Regions from separate parts of the Gracilibacillus saliphilus genome, predicted to be linked through region 2. Evidence: riboswitches for the same ligand, from Rfam matches in the RefSeq annotation. Region 2 holds a riboswitch; each other region holds the start of a gene.

Region 1 (4,294 bases), on a different contig from region 2:
TTCTGCTGCCACAGCATTTGTTTCACCACGAGCAATCGCAAAATAACTAGCCAAGTCTGTTGGGTCATGATGCTGAAATCGCTCTGGAATAATATTAAAGGCAACAGCTGTATCTAATACATGGTCATAAAATGAAAAATCCCCTACAGGAATAAGATCAATTCCTTGTTCTTTTTGCTTTTTTAAGTTGTTAAGTCGTAATTCTTTGGTTTGTGCTTTCAATGATTGTTCACTAATGTCTCCTTGCCAGAATGCTTCGATTGCTTTTTTCCATTCTCTTTTTTCCCCTATCCGTGGATAACCTAAATTGGCACTAAGAATTGTTGTCATTGTGTAAAAACTCCTTTAATCTTATATTTTTGTTACTAACTTAGCTTGCTGATGAACATACTTCGTGAGTTCCACTGTTAACGGATAATGCATAAATGGCGTGATAATATAAATACCATTAAAATAATTCATAGCCGTTGTAATTAACTCCTTGGCAATTTGTATTCCCTCTTGTAAACTGTCTTGGCGGTTATCATGGCGCTGCATTCTTGTTCGTACTTCGTCAGACAGCTTCATGCCTGGCACTTCATGATGAAGAAATTCTGCATTTCGGTGAGAGGTAAGTGGCATGATACCAATGAAAATAGGTTGATCAATATGTTTAGTCAGTCGATGTAATTGGATAATTTGCTCATGGTTGAATATCGGCTGTGTTAAAAAGTAGTCCGCACCATGCTTTATTTTCCGTTCCATCCTTTTTACTGCTTTTTCGAGATTGGCTACATTAGGATTAAATGCGGCAGCTACCTGAAATTGAGTGTTTGTTTTCAGAGAACTACCAGAAAATGAAAGACCTTGATTAGACTGTTTAATCAGTTTTGTTAATTCCAAAGATGTGACATCAAAGACCGATGATGCTCCCGGGAAACCGCCGATACGAGTTGGATCCCCTGTAATAGCTAGAATTTCATGCAGTCCTAATGTATGCAGTCCCATTAGATGGGATTGAAGCCCGATTAAGTTACGGTCACGACATGTCAAGTGGATAAGTGGTGTTGCATGACAACCTGCTTGCTTCATTTTTACAGCCATTGCTAGATTGCTAATACGTGGAGTAGCTAAGGAATTATCTGCTAATGTAATTGCGTCAACCCCAGCATTTTCTAAAGCAAATACACCATTCATGAATGGGGCTGTATCCAAATGTTTTGGTGCGTCTAATTCGACAATAACGGTATGTCGTTTTCGAGCCTTATCTGCAAGTGTTGTTCGTAATGGGGGTTGCTGTTCTGTTGTGTTTTTGGTGAATGTTACTTGCTTGGTTTCTTTTTCCGTAATAGGTTCTAAGTCTGCAACACCATCTTTAAGGGCACGAATGTGTTCCGGTGTTGTACCACAACATCCCCCTATTAACCGGACACCTTGATCACGGAATTCCTTCGCGCATCGTTCAAAATAGTGACTATGCTGGTTGTACACTAGCTTCCCGTTTTGATAAGCTGGAAGACTTGCATTAGGGTATGCTGCCAAAAATGCCTTTTCTAGAAGCGGAACTGATTCTAATGCTTTGATCATATAGTGAGGACCTAAATGACAATTCACTCCTACAACATCCGCCCCAATATTTTCTAGTGTTTGAAGTACTACGGGAAGTTGGATGCCATTTTCCATCACACCGGGTTCATGCATGGATACATTCGCTAGGATAGGCAGATCTGTTTCTTGTCTAGCAATCTCTAAGACTTGTTTGATTTCTTCGAAGTCATAGTATGTTTCTAGTAATATGCCATCCACACCTTCTAGTAATAGTGAAAAGAGTTGTTCTTTAAAGCTGCGGATAATTTCTTTCTTAGAAGCTACTATTTTTTGAACTCCTCTAATTCCACCAATCGTTCCTAACACAAATGCCCGGTCTTTGGCAGCAGTATTGGCAAGTTGAACTGCTTTGGTATTCAATTGATGTACTTGATCTTCTAAACCAAAACGTGCTAATTTGATATAATTTGCCCCGTATGTGTTGGTTTGAATGATTTCTGCTCCAGCATCAAGATAGGTTTGATGAACTTGAAGGATTTCATTGGGATGGGTAGTGTTGTAAGATTCGAAACATCGATCTACGCCATGGGAGTAAAGTAAAGTTCCCATTGCTCCATCAGCGACCATTAACCTGTTTTGCAAATGACTAATTAAGTTGGACATAAAATTTCACCTCTCTTCTGCACAAAATAAAAAATCTCCGGCTATAGAAAGACGGAGATTTATTGGAAAAAGACTCTCATCTTTCAAGCACATCATGCTTGCTGGAATTAGCACCTTGTCAATGAATGACGGTTGCTGAGGCATCGTAGGGCCAGTCCCTCCACCTCTCTGGATAAGAAAAAGCTATTTAGTTAGTAACATTTGTTAGTAGTTTACAACAATGACAAACCAATTTCAAGTACATTTTGAAAATAATGGTATGAGGTGCCCGGGAAAACTTGACGGATCTTATAAGTATGATATGATAAAACTTAGTTGAAAATGATTATCAATAACAAGGAGGGTATCTCCATGAACTTACATCAGCTTATTAAAGAACGTCGATCGATAGCCGTTTATCAAGATAAAGAGGTTTCACAAAGTTTGATCGAAGAACTATTAGAAACAGCTATTTGGGTTCCGAATCATAAAATGACAGAACCATGGCGCTTTGTATTTATTCAAGGAGAGGCTAAAGAAAAACTGGCAAACATTAACCGGCAAGTAGCAATCTCCAAAACAACTAGTAATTCAGATGAAGAATTAAAAATAGTAAGCGATAATGCTTATCATAAAATTATGAATGTACCATTTATCTTTTTTGTCGTTAATACCCTACACCCACAAGAAAAGTTAAGAGAAGAGGATTATGCGTCTTCTAGTTGCTTAATCCAGAACTTTAGTTTACTAGCATGGGAACAAGGGTTAAGTACTTTTTGGAAAACAGGAAAACTGGCCTTCTGTGAAGAAACAGCAGAATTGATTGGTTTAAAAGAAGATGAAAGAGTAGTTGGACAAATTCAGGTAGGTTATCCAGCCAAAAACCTATCTCCAGTTCCGAGAACATCAGTAAAAGAAAGAATCACCGTTATAGAGTAAAACGCATCGGATGCCGTATCCCGATGCGTTTTTTGCTGTAGAACACAGTATTAATAAACTGCGAAGTAACTTAGGATATGGAAAAGAGATATCCCCGGAAGCGCCGATCTGTTCCGAGGAAAAAGGCTTCTCTTCCAGGGAAAAGATCTTCTCTTTCGAGGATAAACGACTATATCCAGGGAAGAGAAGGGCATATCCCCGGAACAGCAAAGGATATCCAGGGAAGGGAAAGAGGTATCCTCGGAAGAGAAAGAGATATCCCCGGAAGAGAAGTCCTGTTAACTTTGTAACTAAGCTACTTCGCAGTTTGTATCTACTGTGTAATATATCATTAAATCTAGAAAGGTGATTGGTTTGGTTTAGGGTAAGTATATCTATTAAATGCAAAAAGAAAAGCCGATGACATATCTCATCGGCCAAAAGAAAAAGGGGCTATCATTTTGTGAGAAAGCAATCTTTGCAGCATTGCTCAATTTGGAACACTTTTAATATATCAAATGAATGAAAAGCTGGTGTTAAGTATTAGTTAAGATCATGTAAAGTTTTTCCTGAATCTACGATAAATCGTTATAATGTAGATAATAGTTTTAGAGGAGGAGTTAACATGAAGACAGTTTCGATTTGTGTAACAAGTGATGTGCATGGTCATATCATGCCAACGAATTATCGCAACAATCAAGAAGAACAGCTCGGTCTAGCAAAAGCAGCTACAATTTTGAAAAAAATAAGAGAGAAAAACCATACAATCTTAATAGATAATGGCGATTTTATTCAAGGAAGTCCATTCACCTATTATTTTGCCAAAAAGCAAGCAGATCAACCTAGTCCTATGATTAAAGTTGCCAACCAACTAAACTATGATCTAGCGGTAATTGGAAATCATGAATTTAATTATGGATTGCCATATTTACAAGAGGCTGTCGAAGCTTCTGACTTTCCTTGGCTCTCCGCTAATATAGTAGATAATAGTACGAATCAACCTTTTTTAGGTAAGCCTTATATCATCAAAGAAACAGCGGGAATACGTATTGCTATATTAGGGTTAACCACACATTACATACCAAATTGGGAGGATCCCAACCATATTAAAAACCTTACTTTTGACGATGCTGTTAAGACTGCAAAAAAATGGGTAGCAAAAATTCGTGAAACAGAAGTACCAGATGTGATGGTTGTCAGTTATCAC
Region 2 (4,294 bases):
ACTTTTATACTTTCTTGCCTTATAATCAAAAAAAGCTTAAAACCTATTCCATTTACTTAATAGGTTCCAAGCTTTGATTATAATTCATAGGGTGTTTCCTGATAAACATAATAATTCAGCCAATTAGAGATCAATATATTAGAATGTGTGCGCCAGCGTAGTTTTGGTGTTTGATTCGGATCATTATTCGGATAATAATTTTCTGGTATGATCGGGTTTAATCCAGCTGCCATATCCCGATCAAACTCTTTCTTTAATGTTAAAGCATCATATTCTGGGTGGCCTGTAACAAAGATTTGTTTACCATCTGTTGAGGCGACCATATATACTCCCGCTTGCTCCGACTCACTTAATATCTTCAATCTTGAGACCTTTTCGATATCTTCTTTTCGTATATCAGCATGACGTGAATGGGGCACTAAAAACTCCTCATCAAAACCACTGACTAACTTCTCTCTTGGTTCATTGAGCGTATGTGTATAAATGCCTGATAATTTTTCCGGCATCATATACTTATCTACCCCGTAATGATAGTAGAGACCTGCCATTGCACCCCAACAAATATGCAGGGTAGAGGTGACATTCGTTTTACTCCACTTCATAATTTCAGACAGTTCATCCCAGTAATTCACTTCTTCGTAAGCTAGTTTTTCAATTGGTGCACCAGTAATGATTAGTCCATCATATCTATTAGCCTTTACATCATCAATCGATTTATAAAATTGCTTTAAATGCTCTACCGATGTATTCCTGGAAGTATGTGTACTCGTATGCAATAATCCTACCTCTAATTGTAATGGGCTGTTTCCTAATAATCGTAATAAATGGGTTTCGGTTTGCTGCTTTAATGGCATTAAATTTAATATTAATATTTTAAGTGGCCGAATGTCTTGTTTAAATGCCCGGCTTTCATCCATAACAAAAATATTCTCTTCTTGTAACTTACTCTTGGCTGGTAATAAATCCGGCACTTTGATAGGCATTTTTTGTGGCTCCTTTGTTAATAAATTCCCTAAAATGAAAAAATTCACGATAACATCTATTTTATCGATATTTTGGATTAAAATAAAGGGAAATGTTTTAAAATTCTGACATATTATATTTCTAATATTATGGTTAAAAAGGATGCCCTCCTATACGTAAGGCATCCTATCTATTACGACATCCATTTTGGTGGTGTATCTTTTCCCCAATAAACTTCTGCTATCGGGAAGTGCTCTTCGAATTGATCGACTTGCAAATGATAGTGGAATTGAAAATAATAACCGTCTTGTGGTCTTCTTAACCGATTGACATGAAACTTTGCAACATTTTCTTTATCTTTTATATGGTATAAGTTAAAGATACGCTCTCCATATCCGCCTGAGGGCTCTTCGGCAATCATTAAATATTGGCTTTCTTCTTCACCAATTTCTTTATATAGTGCATCTAATACCGTTTCAAGATTTGGTAAGACAGTTCGATTAAGATCTCCATTCACTTTTGCCGAGATTTTTGTACCTAGCTTTGTTTGCACTTGTTCTTTTGCAAGATGATTTAATTCCTCGAGATAAAGTTGATTCGAGTCTTCAAGAATTAAGTTTTCTTCTGTTATCGAATCTTCAATTTCTTCTTTATCTACTTGTTTCGACTGATCTTCGCTTGGCTCAATGTCCTTTTTGCCTAGGTCTACATCAGCATTAGTGTAGATAGGGGGAACATATAACCCAAGCGTTAATATCGTCACTAATAAAACGGTTAATTTTTTCATCCACATTTTCATCTCGATCGAACTCCCTCACATCGACTTACTAAAATTTTATCATTTTTTACTAATTTGTCCATACATGTAAAGGGGTTTTTCATTTTTTACATAATTTTTACTTATGTTTGTGCTAAGCTTTGTCTCGGAATTTCTGGTTGTTCTGCATCAATCACTTCACCATTAAGGGAGTTACCTAATGTAACAACAATTTCAAGAATTATTTTTCCATCATTTGTACATTCTCCTCACCTTATTTTGAAATAAAAAAATCCTTCCCTATAAAAGATAGAGAAGGATTCTACGATTAATTACATTATACTACACAAAAAACAATCGTGGTCGAATCTTCTCATCTTCGAATCAAAATCGATTCTCTGAAAGTGGCACCGGGCACATACGTGCTGGTTGCCGAGGCTTCGCAGGGTCAGTCCCTCCACCTCTCTGGATAAGAAAATCTTGCGTTTTATTAAATTGTAAATACATCACTTGGATTTGCTACAAATCATATCATACTACTTAAAAAACAACAAGCGCTTTTTTTAATTTTCAGATAATAGTATAAATCTGTTCATTTCACACCAAAATAAGGATGATAGTTTACGTACAAATAAGGTGGGAAAAACAATGGATCAAGAACATATTGATAAGTGGAAAGACCTTGAACATGATTTAGACCATGCCATTCCGGAAGAAGTCCTTCCAGATATCGCTTATTACCGGACTCTTGTTGTTAACGTCATCATGATCGGTGCTCCAAATGAAGATTGGGTCTTAATCGATAGTGGCACGCGCAAATATCATGATAGAATTCTTCACGCTTGCGAATACCGTTATGGCAATAAACCACCACAAGCAATTATATTAACCCATGGTCATTTTGATCATATCGGTTCCGCGAAAAAATTGACAGAATACTGGAACGCACCAATATATATCCACGAAAACGAAATGGATTTTGTCACAGGCAAGAAGGAATACCCTCCAGGGGATCCAACTGTTGGTGGAGGAATGATTTCATTATTATCAACAATATTTCCTACCAAGCCAGAACACTTGGAAGGTCTTGTAACAGCATTACCAAATGATGGTTCTGTTCCTTTTCTCGAGGATTGGCAGTACATCAAAACACCCGGACACACCCCCGGTCACATTAGTTTGTTTCGTGAAAAAGATCGTGTTTTAATTGCAGGTGATGCCCTTTCAACTGAAAAACCAGAGTCATCCTGGGCAGTGTTTTTCCCTTTACAGCACGTTTACGGACCACCTGCTTATTTTACTGAAGACTGGATTAGCGCAGAAGAGACTGTCAAAAAGCTAGCTGATCTAAACCCCGACATGATAATCGCTGGTCACGGTTTACCGATGGAAGGCGAGACAATGAAAAAGGAACTAAGAAAACTGGCAGACAACTTTATTGAACAAGCAATTCCTAAACATAAGCGTCAGTGATTAATCAATTAAATGCACTAGTCGACGAAACTACTTATACATGAGTCTTCTACAGCTATGATTTCTTGGCTATCCTCGCTTGACTTCTATACTGTTTCGTTGTGAGATGGTGTTAAATCTATTTTTGACATAAGCAGTATAGAAAGGTAAGACTAACTAAAACGAAAAAACAGTAGAAGAGTGGTATTAGCAATTTACCACTCTTCTTTATTCAATCTATCGAGAAGTTTTCATCCTACTATCGTTTCGGTTTTTTCGGACTGCCAAAACACCTATAGTCACACCACTAACAATGAAGGCAATTCCTATCAAAATCCATTGAAAGATATTGGTTGCTGTACTTGGGAGTGTGGATCCTCCACTTTTTTCAATAATTGCCTGCTCAGCTTGCTCACTATCCTTATCCAATACAGTGAAAGTACTAAAATGTTGAACATTTGCTGTTACTTTTCCGTCCTTATAATTTCCGCCAACCGATTCCCATTTTTGACTATCCTCGTTTAAGTGATAGATACTTAATTCATTTAGATTATCAATTCTTTGTTCTTTTAAGATAAAAGAAATCGTGACAGAATGAGTACCAAATTCACTTATTTCCTCATCATTCTGTTTAATAGTAAAATCATAGACAGCACTTGCAGCATGTTCTATATCAGCAAGTTTGTCCAGTGTTATAAGTGCTTCAGCCTCTACCAAAATTACGGAAGGAATGATTAACTCTACCTCATTATTTCGAATATGGAGAGCAGCTCCTTTATCTTTCAACAGTTTAACTTGATCCTCTGTTAATTGAATGGTTACTGGTCCCTTTTCTACTGGGAATTCGACAATAAGCAGATTACCATCGCTGATTTTTTCTATGTCTGATAAATCAATCGCTGCTACTCCATCGTTTATATCTGGTTTTGTGATAACAGGGACTTCCTCTGATTCACTGTCACGATCCGTACTTCCGTCAGTCGAATCCGGTTCTGAATCACTATCTGGAAGTGATGGATTGTCTTTATTTTCATCTGGTTTTTCTGAAGGATCTGTTTCATCCTCTTCTATGTCATCATCTGATGGTTCTTCATATTGTGCCATAAATTCATTAAAGGTATC
Region 3 (4,294 bases), on a different contig from region 2:
GTAAGCGATCTGCTTCTTGGAACGGACATTTATCTTCAACGATAATTTGTCCGTTTGCTTCCGCCTTAGTTTTCGTTTCCTTATCTGTTTGCTCTTTGGCAAACCAGACAATTTTTGCTTGATCAGTATATGCAGTTGCTGCTTCCTTACTATCGGTGACAAATAAAATATCGATTTCACCCTCTGCAGTATTTGCAGAAACAATTTGATAACCTAATTTATTCAATTTAGTTAGTGCCTCTGAATCTTCGCTATCACCTGCTACCGCAATTGTTTTCGGACGGATATCGCCATTCTCTCGAGCTAATGGAGATGAAAGAGCCCATGCAATGGCTTTCTCTGTATTTGGCTCGATCGTCGGTTCACTATTTGTTGCTTTTGCAATTGCCTGATCCAGGTCTGCAATGATATCATCTGCCGTTTCAATTCCGACAGATAAACGAATTAATTCTTCTTTAACACCGGAAGACTCTAATTCTTCATCATTTAACTGCTGGTGTGTAGTAGATGCAGGATGAATTATTAATGATTTAGCGTCACCAACATTGGCCACATGAGACCATAGATTAATATTATCTATCACTTGACGACCTGCTTCTCTACCACCCTTTATACCAAAGACGATAATAGAGCCGAAATGGTTACACAAATATTTTTTTGCTAATTGGTGAGACGGATGATTTTCAAGACCAGGATAAGATACCCATTCAACTTGCGGATGGTTTTCTAAGTAATTTGCAACAGCCTTCGTGTTCTCACTATGACGCTCAATACGTAAATGTAACGTCTCTAGTCCTTGTAAGAAATAAAATGCATTTTGTGGACTTAAAGATGGACCGATATCTCGTAATAATTGTACCCGCAATTTAATGGCAAATGCAGGTGGTCCAATATCAATTCCAAAACGTATACCGTGATATGTTTCATCAGGTTCAGTGAAGCCAGGGAATCGTTCATTATTCCAATTGAATCTGCCGCTATCTACGACAATACCACCGATCGATGTTCCATGGCCGCCAATCCATTTAGTTGCGGAGTGTACTACGATATCAGCCCCCCAACTAATGGGCTTACATACATATGGCGTTGCGAAAGTATTATCAATAATTAATGGTACACCTTGTTCATGCGCGATTTCAGCAACAGATTCAATATCAAATATATTCAAACTAGGGTTTGTAATTACTTCACCAAAAATTGCTTTTGTTTTAGGTGTAATCGCATTTCGGAAATTTTCTGGATCTGTTCCGTCTACAAATTTCACGTCAATACCGTATTTAGGCAATGTTTTGTTAAACAAATTAAAAGTACCACCGTATAAATTACTATCTGCAATAATTTCATCCCCTGCATTTGCAAGGTTTAAAATAGCTAACGTAATAGCAGATGCACCAGATGCTGTACCGACTGCTGCTACGCCATCTTCTAACAGGGCAATACGTTGTTCGAACGCATCAACTGTTGGATTCATAATCCGAGAATAAATATTGCCCATTTCTGCTAAAGCAAATAAATTCTGTGCATGTTCCGTATCGTTAAATACGTAAGACGTAGTTTGATAGATTGGAACAGCACGAGCATTTGTTGCAGGGTCTACTTGTTGTCCTCCGTGTAATAGATTGGTTTCACTACCTGGAAATTGGAACGAATTTGTCATTATGTACCCTCCTTATAAAATAAAAAACCTCTTCTTAACAAAAGGTAAGAAGAGGTTGAAAATACTAGTTGTCCTCCTCTTATCTTTCAGGTTAAACCTGTAGGATTTAGCACCTTTTCAATTTGATGTTCAAACTGACGGTTGCCGGGCTTCATAGGGCCTATTCCCTCTGCCGCTCTAGATAAGAGTTATTACTTATACAATTCGATTGTACTTATTATAAGTTATATATTGGAAACCGTCAATAAAAAATCAGAATATTAATAAAAATTAACGACAGGATCATTTGTCACTTTGATGCATAAAATAAAGTGGGAATTTTATTAGAAAGGAGTGAGCAAAATGGCACAAAAAGGTGGAATACCAGAGTGGGGAGAAGACTTCATTAAGAAATTAGATGCGTTTCTTTACGAAAAACCGACACGCAATGTGATGGAAACAATCGATAGTTTTTTTGAACAAGCAAAAGTACCGAAACAAATTCCTGTGGATGTTGCTGAAACAGAGCAAGAGTGGATCGTTAGTGTCGATTTGCCGGGGCTTCAAAAAGATCAAATACAACTGCGTATAGTAGGTAATCAAATTACAGTAATGATAGATCATCATGAGGAAACCGAACAGTATGATGAATCATATCATTATTATCATAAGGAAAGAAGACAGCATCGTAACGAACGCACTATTACATTGCCGTATGCAGTTGATAAAAGGACAGCCAAAGCAAGTTTCCAAAATGGAGTGTTAGAAATTAGAGGTCCTAAAACGAAAAAAGACAATGATTCGATTACGATCGACTAAGCTGATAGCGATTGCTATTAGCTTGGTCATAATTGTGCTATATTTATAGTGTGTAAGGTGTCAAGGGAAGGGAGGGCTTCATGTGGAGATTACACAACTGGTCGTTAGTTTTATCTTAATTTTTAATATTCTTTTATCTTTAACCATTATCTTTTTAGAGCGCAAAAATGCTACTGCTACATGGGCATGGATTATGGTCTTGACGTTCATCCCAATTTTTGGTTTTATTTTATATCTTATTTTTGGTCGGAAATTAAGTAATAAAACGATTTTTACATGGGATACAAAAAGCAAGCTAGGTGTCAAAACTGCTGTACAGCATCAATTGCGAGACATTGAAAATGGAGATTTCTTTATTAATGATCCTAGGATGTATCAATATAAAGATTTATTTTACTTGCATTTACGTAATAATGATGCCATCTTTTCACAGGATAACGAAGTTAACATATTTACCGATGGCAATCGAAAGTTTAATTCTTTATTGGAAGATATCGAAAATGCGACCGATCATATTCATTTACTGTATTACATAGTTAGATCTGATCATCTCGGTTCACGCTTAGCAGATGCGTTGATAAAAAAAGCAAAAGAAGGAGTCGAAGTCCGTTTTTTATATGACGATTTAGGTTCCCGGATGTTAAGCAGAAAGTTAATTCGAAAAATGCGGCATGCGGGGGCAGAGGTTGAAGGATTTTTCCCACCATTGATTCCGAAAGTTAATTTAAAGATCAATCACCGTAACCACCGTAAACTGGTTATTATTGATGGCAAAGTCGGCTATATAGGTGGTTTTAATATTGGTGATGAATATCTAGGGAAAGATAAGCGATTTGGATATTGGCGCGATACGCATTTGCGCATTACCGGTAGCGCGGTGAAGCATTTGCAAACACGGTTTATTCTGGACTGGAATCAGGCATCCCGTCATGATATTGAATATAATGAACGTTATTATATACCTGTCCCTGCTGGTAATGTCGGCATGCAAATTGTTTCAAGTGGTCCGGACTCCGAATGGGAACAGATAAAACATGGTTATATAAAAATGATTATGTCAGCAAAAGATTATATTTTTATACAAACGCCTTATTTTATCCCAGATGAAAGCCTGTTGGATGCTTTGAAGATTGCCTGTCTGTCAGGTGTGGACGTTCGGATAATGATCCCGAACAAACCGGATCACCCCTTTGTTTACTGGGCAACCTATTCCTATATCGGGGAAATGTTAAAAGCCGGAGCAACCGTTTATATTTATCAAAAAGGTTTCCTGCATGCTAAAATGATAGTAGTCGATAGCAAAATAGCATCGATTGGAACGGCAAATATTGATGTGCGAAGTTTTCGTCTTAACTTCGAAGTAAATGCTTTTTTATATAATGAAACGATGGCAGAAATGCTAGTTGATGAATTTGAAAAAGATATGGAGCACGTAACCAATCTTACATATTCTCTCTATCAACAACGTTCCTTATGGATTCGTTTTAAAGAGTCTATTTCAAGATTGATTTCACCGATTTTGTAGAAATTCGGACAAAGAAACAGAATCAATTTGCTGTACAAAAAAACATAAACTGCGCAGTCACGAGGACAAGGAATTGCTCACTACCATCATTCTTGACTTAGAGAGTGCATGCAAACCGCTCCGGCAGAATACTGCGCTTTCCGTGGGCTCGGCTTCAGCTAACTTGGTGAAGAAAGGCACTTCACCAAGTGGATCTTCAGCTCTCGCTGTCCCACAGGAGTCTCCGTATTCTGCCTACGCTATTTTTGTTCTCTAATTATAGAAAGAAATGAACTCATGGAACTAAAATTTTCTGTTTTATTACAGTACTAATT

What was found. A riboswitch is a leader RNA that binds a small molecule or an ion and turns the genes downstream of it on or off. The one in region 2 is predicted to bind S-adenosylmethionine.
Region 1: linked by a shared signal. The riboswitch ahead of GHT08_RS05155 (bifunctional homocysteine S-methyltransferase/methylenetetrahydrofolate reductase) and the one ahead of GHT08_RS15770 (YpjP family protein) in region 2 are both predicted to bind S-adenosylmethionine.
Region 3: linked by a shared signal. The riboswitch ahead of GHT08_RS05395 (PLP-dependent aspartate aminotransferase family protein) and the one ahead of GHT08_RS15770 (YpjP family protein) in region 2 are both predicted to bind S-adenosylmethionine.

The regions. Positions count from the first base shown of each region.
Region 1 covers NZ_WJEB01000002.1:206,728-211,021, forward strand. The annotation lists gene metE (5-methyltetrahydropteroyltriglutamate--homocysteine S-methyltransferase) at 1-330, opposite strand, end outside; gene GHT08_RS05155 (bifunctional homocysteine S-methyltransferase/methylenetetrahydrofolate reductase) at 352-2,190, opposite strand; SAM riboswitch class I at 2,264-2,369, opposite strand; gene GHT08_RS05160 (nitroreductase family protein) at 2,542-3,108, shown strand; gene GHT08_RS05170 (bifunctional metallophosphatase/5'-nucleotidase) at 3,713-4,294, shown strand, end outside.
Region 2 covers NZ_WJEB01000027.1:42,680-46,973, forward strand. The annotation lists gene metA (homoserine O-acetyltransferase MetA) at 78-983, opposite strand; gene GHT08_RS15770 (YpjP family protein) at 1,157-1,762, opposite strand; SAM riboswitch class I at 2,091-2,196, opposite strand; gene GHT08_RS15775 (MBL fold metallo-hydrolase) at 2,369-3,193, shown strand; gene GHT08_RS15780 (bacterial Ig-like domain-containing protein) at 3,410-4,294, opposite strand, start outside.
Region 3 covers NZ_WJEB01000002.1:259,137-263,430, forward strand. The annotation lists gene GHT08_RS05395 (PLP-dependent aspartate aminotransferase family protein) at 1-1,657, opposite strand, end outside; SAM riboswitch class I at 1,734-1,845, opposite strand; gene GHT08_RS05400 (Hsp20/alpha crystallin family protein) at 2,000-2,455, shown strand; gene cls (cardiolipin synthase) at 2,538-3,980, shown strand.